DNA from 3 places in the Oribacterium sp. oral taxon 108 str. F0425 genome. Region 3 is predicted to be linked to each of the others. Evidence: predicted binding sites of a transcription regulator. Region 3 holds the regulator's gene; each other region holds the start of a gene.
What was found. The regulator HrcA, encoded in region 3, represses chaperone genes, less so after heat shock. The targets are predictions, from matches to a motif close to TGTTAGCACTCNNNNNNNNNGAGTGCTAACA.
Positions count from the first base shown of each region.

Region 1 (3,283 bases), 330 kb from region 3:
TAAACAGTACATCAGCATAAAGGAGGAACTCACATGTCTAAGGTAAAAAAAGACACGATCGAAGCAAAAGGTATTGCTATTCAAGTGTACACAGAAGATTTTAAGAATGACTATATCAGTCTTACAGATATTGCACGATATAAAAATAGTGAAGAGCCGAATGTGGTTGTTGCAAATTGGATGAGAAACTATAACACGATAGAATATTTAGGAATATGGGAGCAGTTAAATAATCTTGAGTTTAACCCCCTCGAATTCGAGGGGTTTTTGAAAGAAGCAGGTAGTAACGCATTTACCTTATCTCCTCAGAAATGGGTTAATATGACAAATGCAAAAGGAATATATGTGAAGCTTGGAAGAGGTGGCGGTACATTTGCGCACAAGGATATTGCATTTAAATTTGCTTCGTGGATTTCAGCAGAGTTTGAGCTATATATCATCAAAGATTATCAAAGATTAAAAGATGATGAGAATTCAAGATTATCATTAGGTTGGAACTTAAATAGAGAAATCTCCAAGATTAACTATAAAATTCATACAGATGCAATCAAAGAATATCTCTTAAAGGATCTTACCAACGAACAGTTGTCTTACAAGTATGCAAGTGAAGCAGATATGCTCAATGTTGCCTTATTTAACAAGCGAGCAAAACAGTGGCGTGAAGAAAATCATGACTTAAAGGGAAATATGAGAGATTATGCAAGTCTGAATGAATTATTGGTACTAGCAAATATGGAAAGCTATAATGCAATCCTTATTGGTAAAGGCATGGATCAAAAAGAAAGAATGATAGAACTTAGAAAACTTGCAAGAACACAATTGATGTCACTTGAAAAACTTGGTGACAGTAGTATTAAAAAATTGGAATGAGAAAAATAATTGCATTAATTAATAAAGCCCACTACTAGTAATAAGTTTTAAAAAAAATATTTCTATAAAGGAGATTTATGGAGCAATATATTCATCCAAACAATGAAGAGATAACTCAATTTATCGAAGAATTAGAATTAAGAAACTTAAGTTTAAAGGATACGACTTTAAAGATATTTGAATGGATAGACAATAACATAGCGTATAGTCGTTTAAACTCACCTTATTTTCCATTACAACGAAGTGACTTAGATCTTTTAGAATTCAGATCCGGGACATGTGGAGATTATTCAAACTTTTTAGCTTCAGTATTAATTACTTTAGGTTTTAAAGTTAAATATGTATTACTCAAAACTGATTGCTATAAAAATCCTCAAGAACATATTTGTCTTACAGTTCAAGAAAATAGTGTTTGGAAATTAATTGATCCAACAAATCCTTATCGAAAGTTTTGTGGATTTGATTGTCAACACCAAGAATACGAGATAAAAACTCCTGAAGAATTCTTAAAATGGAATAAAGAATTAGAAAGAAAGTATCTAAAACAAGCAGATGAATTTGGAGACCATAGATATGCAGGATTATTATTTGCTCCGTGGATACATCAAGATACTATCTTTGAAAGTGAAGAATTGTTAGAGGTGGTTTTTTATTTACTAATCTTAGAAAAACCTAAAAGTTTCCAAATATATAGTACTTACATCGAGTATACAAAAAATGGTAGTTATACTCCTATAATGTGTAGGATAGAAAGTGGAATCGAAAATTATAGTTTTTCTATTCATACTCCTAAAAATTTATGGGATTCAAATCAATGGTCAGAGGAATACTTAGTAGATGAAGTACCTCAAATTTATAAGGATGAGAAGTACTTTTTATTGAAAGATAATATTCAAAAAAGATTAAAGAAAATCGAAAATATAGCTAATTTAAAATCATAGAATTTTTAACTTAAGAGGTAAATGGTAAACAAGCAGTTAAAAGCTTTACAGGTTTTGGGTAGACATGAATGATACAGAAAAATAGCACGAATGATACAGGAAAATTAGCACTCTATATTGAAGAGTGCTAATTTTTGTGTTATACTTCATATTTGTAAGTAAAAAATTTGAAAAGAGGTATTGTTTATGCAGAAAAATGGATCTTTATCTATTCATAGTGAAAATATTTTCCCGATTATCAAGAAGTGGATGTACAGTGATCAGGACATTTTTGTTCGTGAGCAAATTTCCAATGCAACGGATGCGGTAACGAAGCTGGAGAAGCTTTCTCTAATTGGAGAGTGGACGAAGCCGTCTGACTTTAAGGGGCGAGTTACGGTTACAGTTGAGCCGGAGAAGAAGACAATTCGTTTTAGCGATAATGGAATCGGTATGACTGCGGAGGAGGTAGAAAAGTATATTACGCAGATTGCTTTTTCCGGTGCGACCGAGTTTATCGAGAAGTATAAGGACAAGGCAAACAGCGATCAGATCATCGGTCATTTCGGCCTGGGATTTTATTCCGCCTTCATGGTAGCGGACAAGGTGGAGATTGAGACCTTATCCTATAAAGAGGGCTCTACCCCCGTGCACTGGACATGTGACGGCGGTACCGAGTACAGTATGACGGACGGTGAGAAGAAGGAGCACGGTACGGATATTACGCTTCATTTAAATGAAGACTGTGTGAAGTATGCCAATGAATGGGAGCTTCGCTCCGTGATTGAGAAGTACTGCTCCTTCATGCCGGTAGAGATTTACCTTGATAAATATCCGCGCGACAGTGAAATCATTTCCAAGGAGGAGAAACTGGATTCCGACATCGTACTCGAGGAAATTCCCGAGAAGGTGGAAAAGGATGAAAAGGGAGAAGAAAGAAAGACGGAAGCCAAGCTGAAGATTGAAAAGCGCCCCGTTCTTTTAAATGATACCCATCCGCTTTGGGGAGAGTCTCCCTCTACAGTGGAGAAAGAGCAGTATCTCGACTTCTACAGAAAGACCTTCCATGACTATATGGAGCCGCTTTTCTGGATTCATCTGAACATGGATTATCCGTATAATCTGAAGGGGATTCTTTATTTCCCGAAGATTAACTCGGAGTATGAGTCGATTGAGGGAACAATTAAGCTTTATAACAACCAGGTCTTTATTGCGGATAATATCAAGGAAGTGATTCCCGAGTATTTGCTCCTTTTAAAGGGTGTGATTGACTGTCCGGATCTTCCCCTGAACGTTTCCCGTTCTCAGCTGCAAAATGACGGCTTTGTAAAGAAGATTTCCGACTACATTACGAAGAAGGTAGCGGAGAAACTTTCCGGTATGTGTAAGACGGAAAGAGAGTCCTATGAGAAGTACTGGGATGACATTTCTCCTTTTATTAAGTACGGTGTGCTTCGTGACAGTAAGTTTGCGGAGAAGATGACCGACTATAT
Region 1 is NZ_AFIH01000001.1:752,767-756,049, forward strand. Features, by position in the region: gene HMPREF9124_RS03710 (KilA-N domain-containing protein) at 34-870, shown strand; gene HMPREF9124_RS03715 (transglutaminase-like domain-containing protein) at 948-1,811, shown strand; gene htpG (molecular chaperone HtpG) at 1,998-3,283, shown strand, end outside.
Region 1: a site for HrcA is predicted at 1,914-1,944, ahead of htpG (molecular chaperone HtpG). Genes of this name have one in related genera too.

Region 2 (3,283 bases), 240 kb from region 3:
CTTTATCAAAATCGGATGTCGTCGCCTCAATCTGTCCTCTAATCTGGGCAATTCTGTCGCTAATCTCTTTCTTCTTTCCTAAACCTTCTACAAGAGTGGTTTTATCTTTACTTACCTTAACGGACTTTGCTCTACCGCACTGCTCAATCGTAGCATCCTTTAAGTCTAAGCCGACTTCTTCGGAAATTACTTCACCGCCGGTTAAGATGGCAATATCTTTCAGCATTTCCTTTCTTCTGTCGCCATAACCCGGAGCCTTTACGGCAACCACATTGAAAGTACCTCTTAACTTGTTGACAATCAAGGTGGTTAACGCCTCACCCTCGATATCTTCCGCAATAATCAGAAGCTTGGCGCCGGTCTTTACAACCTGCTCAAGGAGCGGAAGAATATCCTGTATGTTGGAAATCTTCTTATCGGTAATCAAAATGTACGGATCGTCCAAATTGGCTTCCATCTTCTCCATATCGGTACTCATGTATGCACTGATATAGCCGCGGTCAAATTCCATACCTTCTACAAGGTCAAGCTCGGTCTGCATGGTCTTGGACTCTTCAATGGTAATCACGCCGTCCTTCGATACCTTCTCCATAGCATCGGCAACCATCTCTCCCACTGCACTGTCTCCTGCGGAAATGCCGGCAACCTTTGCAATCTGATCCTTTCCCTTTACCTTGGAGCTCTGCTTCTGAATGCTCTCTACGGCAGCCTCGACCGCCTTCTTAATTCCTTTTCTAAGGATAATGGGATTTGCCCCTGCCTCCAGATTCTTTAAACCTTCAGTGACAATAGCCTGCGCTAAAACCGTTGCGGTCGTGGTTCCGTCTCCGGCTACATCATTGGTCTTGGATGCCACTTCACGAACCAGCTGAGCGCCCATATTCTCATACGGATCCTTTAAATCAATTTCCTTGGCAATGGAAACACCGTCGTTCGTGATAAGTGGTGATCCGAAGGACTTATCGAGAACTACATTTCTTCCCTTTGGTCCCAAAGTTACTTTCACAGTGTTGGCAACGGCGTCCACACCGGCTGCCAATGCCTTTCTTGCTTCTACTCCATATTTAATTTCCTTAGCCATATAACCCTCCTTGTACGGAAAAACCTGTCTATGTTGTTATCCTTATTCTACTATTCTACAATTGCCAGAATATCGCTCTGCTTTACTACAGTATACTTCTTTCCCTCTAATTCCACCTCTGTACCTGCATAGCGAGAAAAGAGAACATGCTGCCCTTTCTTTACCTGCATCGTAATATCCTTACCGTCAACCACTCCGCCCGGGCCTACAGCCACAACAACCGCCTGTCCCGGCTTTTCCTTATCATCCTGTCCCGGAAGAACGATTCCGCTCTTCGTAGTTTCTTCCATCTTTTCTTTTTCCAAAACAACTTTATCAAATAAGGGAACTAATTTCATTTCTTACCTCCTCGCAAATCTGCATAATATGCAATCACGCATTTCTTTAAACAACAATAGGCATTATAATCCGCCTTATTAGCAGTGTCAAGTATCGAGTGCTAAAATGATTGTGAAGTTTTGGTGAACAGTTTCTCCCAAAATATAAATGGCTTTTTCTTACAAATAAATGAATTTTTGCTGAAAATGAAAAGAAAACTTTATTGTAAAATAAATATTTCTAAGTATAATTAAGAATGCAGCAGACGAATTGCCTTAATTTTGAGGAAAGTCGTTGTAAAATATTACTTTGGAGGTTCAGTTTTATGAAGAAGAATATTCTTATTGCAGGAATCATTGCTATGCTTTCCACTGCAACTGTAATGCCGGCTTTTGCCGAGGGTAAGGCTGTAGCATGGGGCGGCTCAACTACAGACGCAACAGAATCAAATGGTCACTGGGTTACCAACAGCGACGGTTCTTGGTCCTTCATCAGCAATGAGACCGGAAGACCCATTATCGGTTGGGTTGTTTATAAGCGTCAGTGGTACTATATGGCTGATAACGGTCATATGGTAGGCGGTTGGGTAAAGCTTGGATTTGACTGGTACTATTTCTCTCCCAATGCTGTAGAGAATCAGCCGACAGGCTCTCTCTATATGAACAAGCTGACTCCGGACGGGTACAGAGTGGATTCCAACGGAAGATGGGTAAACTAATCGGTTCATTCTGATTTTTCGTGTCACTTCAAGATCGTGAAAGACCGGCGGGAACTTTCCCCCGGTCTTTTGTTCAGAATGAAGATTCTTTGCGGTATCGATGATTTCTTATTCATAAAACTATTTTGCATAAAATGTGCAATATTTCATTTCCTATTTTTTCGTTAAGGAGGCTGCTTATGAAAAAATGATAGTCTTAATCGGATGGGCTTTTCTCTTATCCGTTACAGCAGCACTTCCGTGCTTTGCAGAAGAAAATAACACAGTTGGCTATGGCGGATCTACCACTACTGCGCCGGATTCTTATGGACACTGGGTTCTGAGCAGAGACGGATCTTGGTCATTTATCAGTAATGACACGGGTTCTCCCATGTACGGTTGGATTGTAAGCAAGCATCAGTGGTATTATATTGCCGCAAACGGTCGTATGGTTATCGGATGGCAAAAGATTAACTATGAAACTTATTATTTTTCTGAGAAGTCTGTTGAAAATCAACCTCTTGGTTCTCTTTATATGAATAAATTTACGCCTGACAATTATCGAGTCGATTCCAAAGGAATCCGGGCAGATTGATTCCTGAAAAAAAGATTGGATATGTTTCATTCCTAAAAATACAAGTTCCAACGAGATATCGCACGCTTTGCGCACAATACTCGTTATGAAAAAAAGACCGATAATCCGGCAAGTGTCGATTTATCGGTCTTTTCAAATTCCGGTATTTTATCTTCCTAAAAGTGTCTTTAATCTCTTCATGGCTTCTTTGGTCTTTTCATGTGTGGAAAAGGCCGTCAAGCGGAAAAATCCCTCTCCTGCCTCTCCGAAACCGGCTCCGGGAGTTCCGACGACATAAACTTCATTCAAAAGTTTGTCAAAGAAAGACCAAGAATCCATTCCATCCGGACATTTCATCCAAACATAGGGAGAGTTCTTTCCTCCTGTGTAATAAATCCCTAAAGAGTCCAGCGTAGCCATAATCGTCTTGGCATTTTCTTTATAATACTGAATATTCTCCAGAATTTCCTTTTCGCCTTGCTCTGTAAACACGGCAGCGGCAGCTTTTTGCACAATATAGGAGACTCCATTAAACTTCGTAGTCTGTCTTCTCAGCCACATTTTTCGGAGAGACTGCCCGGAAAAGACAAGCTTATCCGGCACCACGGTATAG
Region 2 is NZ_AFIH01000001.1:1,325,996-1,329,278, reverse strand. Features, by position in the region: gene groL (chaperonin GroEL) at 1-1,081, opposite strand, end outside; gene HMPREF9124_RS06295 (co-chaperone GroES) at 1,132-1,419, opposite strand; gene HMPREF9124_RS06290 (hypothetical protein) at 1,725-2,117, shown strand; gene HMPREF9124_RS06285 (hypothetical protein) at 2,305-2,691, shown strand; gene HMPREF9124_RS06280 (LL-diaminopimelate aminotransferase) at 2,839-3,283, opposite strand, start outside.
Region 2: a site for HrcA is predicted at 1,496-1,526, ahead of HMPREF9124_RS06295 (co-chaperone GroES). Genes of this name have one in related genera too.

Region 3 (3,283 bases):
AAGCCGGAACGGTAATCACCGCCTGGGTTACCTTCTCTCCCAAATAACTCTCCGCATCGGTCTTTAACTTCTGCAGAATCATTGCGGAAATCTCCTGCGGAGTATAATCCTTTCCGTCTATGGAAACCTTATAATCGGTACCCATATGTCTCTTAATGGAAGAAATGGTACGGTCCGCATTGGTTACCGCCTGTCTCTTTGCAGGTTCTCCCACAAGTCTCTCACCATTCTTGGTAAATGCCACAACGGACGGTGTGGTTCTCATACCCTCGGCGTTCGGGATAACAACGGGCTTTCCGCCTTCCATAACGGCTACACAGCTGTTGGTTGTTCCTAAGTCAATTCCTATAATCTTTCCCATATTCTTACTCTCCTTTTTCTATTCTAAATTTGATTTCTTGCTTTACTTTATGGAAAAAGCTCTTTTAAAAGCTTATTCGTCTGTTTATACACTACTTCATCTTTACAGCAGTTTTTCTTCACATCGGTTTTTCTTTACATCGATTCTTTATCTTCGCCTTACTTCTTTACCTTCACCATGGAGTGGCGAACCACATTTCCGCGGTAGGTATAGCCTTTTTGCAAATCGGCAGTTACGGTATCTTCTTCCGCATCTCCCTCTTCTTCCGTCATAACGGCATTGTGGAGCGCAGGATCGAACTTCTGTCCTACAGCCTCAATTGCCTGAATATCACAATCTGAAAACATTTTCTGAATCTGCTTATAAATTCCTTCCACACCCTTTGCAAAAGAGTTTTCTTTCTCTTCCTCCGGGATATGTTCCAAGGCTCTCTCAAAGTTATCCACTACAGGAAGAAGTTGCTCGATAATGCTCTTTGCGCCAAGTTCAAACATCTGCGCCTTTTCCTTCTCGGAACGCTTTCGGAAGTTTTCGTATTCCGCCAAGGTGCGAAGATATTTATCTTTCAGCTGTAAAAGCTCCGCATTCTCCTCTTTTTCGGAATTTTCCTTTCCGGAAGAAGCCTCCTCCGAATCCTCTCCTAAAGTCTGTGTAGAAGAAGTCTGTTCTTCGCCAGGCACTTCCTGCTCCCCTGCATTCCCGGAGCAATTCTCCGTACTGCATTCCTCCGCGGTTTTTACACCTTCGGAAGACGCCTCCTTTGTGCATTCCCTTCCTTGCTCGCCGCCTTCGTGCGACTGCCTCTTCCATTTCTCGTCTTCATTATGCTTCTTTGACACAACGTCTCCTTCCTATTGCAAGGGAATCTCTCCCATTTCCTGTATTAATCTGCTCAAGGTATCCAGTACCTTTTCATAATCCATTCGCTTCGGTCCGATTACCCCGATTGTACCGTGCATTCCGTTTCCAAGCCGGTACTTTGCCGTAACCAGTGCACAGTCTGCCATATCCTGCAGGGGGCTTTCTTTTCCGATATAAACCTGAATACTCTTGTTGTCCTCTTCTTTCTCTTCCGCTTCCTGTAAAAGACCGGCAAGTTCCTCCTTGGACTCCAAAGCAAAAATCAACTTGGATGCATTTTCCGAATCCATAAGCTCCGGATACTTGAAAATGTTCGTAGCGCCCGAGGTATAGATTTCCACATCCTGCTCATCGGTACGAAGCATACTTTCCAAGCTTTGAAGAAGGAGTCCCATCGTCTTTCTGTGCCGGCTCCTATCCAGGAGTGTCCGAATGTATTCTTCCGTAATCTCTTCCACACTGTGTCCGCCCAGAACATCGTTTAAAAGAAGGTTAATGGAGAGAATCGCATTCTGCTCTAAATCCTCATCAATGTCCACGGTCATCGTCTTAATGATATTTCCCTCGAACATCAGAAGAAAGAGAAGTTTTCCCTTTTCCACCAGAGAAATCTGTAAGAACTTAATCCTGTTCTTCTCCATCCTGGGTCCGGAAACAAGTGCCGTATAATGAGTATCGCTCGCTATATTCCTAACCAGAGACTGTAGGGCGGATTCGAGCTTCTCAATCCTGTCAAACATCGAACTTCGAACATCCGATAAATCTCTCTCCTGCTTCTCCATCAACTGGTCTACATAGAAGCGATAACCCTTGTCGGAAGGAACTCTTCCTGCGGAAGTGTGAGGCTGTAAAATATAGCCCATCTCTTCCAAATCACTCATCTCATTCCGAATTGTCGCGGAACTTAAGTTCAGACCGGAGTACTTGCTAATGGTTCGGGATCCTACCGGCTCACCGGTCTCTAAATAGTTCTTGATTATCGTTGTCAATATAATAAGCTTTCTCTGATCCACAAGACCACCTTCCTCCTTTTTGGATTTATTGGCACTCATATATATCGAGTGCTAACACATGTTCATAATATACCCCTCGGAAAAGAGATTGTCAAGAATTTTCCCGAGGGGATTTGTGAATTTCCTATGAACTTGTATTTATTCTGAAAAGAGCTTTCCAAGCAGGCTTTCTTCCATGGCTTTCTCCGCAAGCACCGGATAAACCCCTCCGATTTCTAATGCACTGTCTTTCTGCAGAGGGATATAAAACCGAATGTATTCTTTATTAAAACCGGTGTAATACGTTTCCCCCTCAAGTTCGCGAACTTCCTCTATTAAGACCTCCGACCTTTTGCCGATAAACTGCTTCCGAAACTTTTCCGAATCCTTAAGGGCAAGGTCTAAGAGAATCTTCGAGCGTTCCTTCTTGACCTTTTCCGTAATCTGTCCCTGCATCTCGTCTGCACGGGTTCCCTTCCTGCGGGAATATTTGAAAATATGCAGGTCGTAGAAGCTGATTTCTTCGATGAAGTCCCTTGACTCCTGAAAATCCTCTTCCGTCTCGCCGGGGAATCCCACAATCACATCCGTGGTAATGGCCGCGAGCGGAAAGGCTATTCGAATACAGTCCACCGCCTCTTTAAACTCCTCTTTCGTATAATGTCGGTTCATTTCCTTCAAGGTCTTCGCCGCCCCGCTTTGCAGGGAAAGATGAAAGTGGGGACAGATTCCGTCCACAGCCCTTAGGCGGGAAACGAAGTTCTCCGTGATGACTCTGGGCTCTAAGCTCCCCAGACGTATCCTCTTTATAGAAGGGATTTCTCCGATTTTTTCAATGAGAGAAATGAGCGCCTCTCCGCTTTCTGCCATTTTACTGGCATATTCATAGGAAAGATTTTGAAAATCCAAGCCGTAAGAAGAAAGGTGTATTCCCGTAAGCACGATTTCGGAAATACCTTCCTGCCCCAGGTGTTCTATTTCCTGAAGGCAGTCCTCTATCTTCCTGCTCCGAATTCTGCCTCTCACATAGGGGATAATGCAATACGCACAAAATTGGTTGCAACCGTCT
Region 3 is NZ_AFIH01000001.1:1,082,244-1,085,526, reverse strand. Features, by position in the region: gene dnaK (molecular chaperone DnaK) at 1-361, opposite strand, end outside; gene grpE (nucleotide exchange factor GrpE) at 520-1,200, opposite strand; gene hrcA (heat-inducible transcriptional repressor HrcA) at 1,213-2,274, opposite strand; gene mtaB (tRNA (N(6)-L-threonylcarbamoyladenosine(37)-C(2))-methylthiotransferase MtaB) at 2,374-3,283, opposite strand, start outside.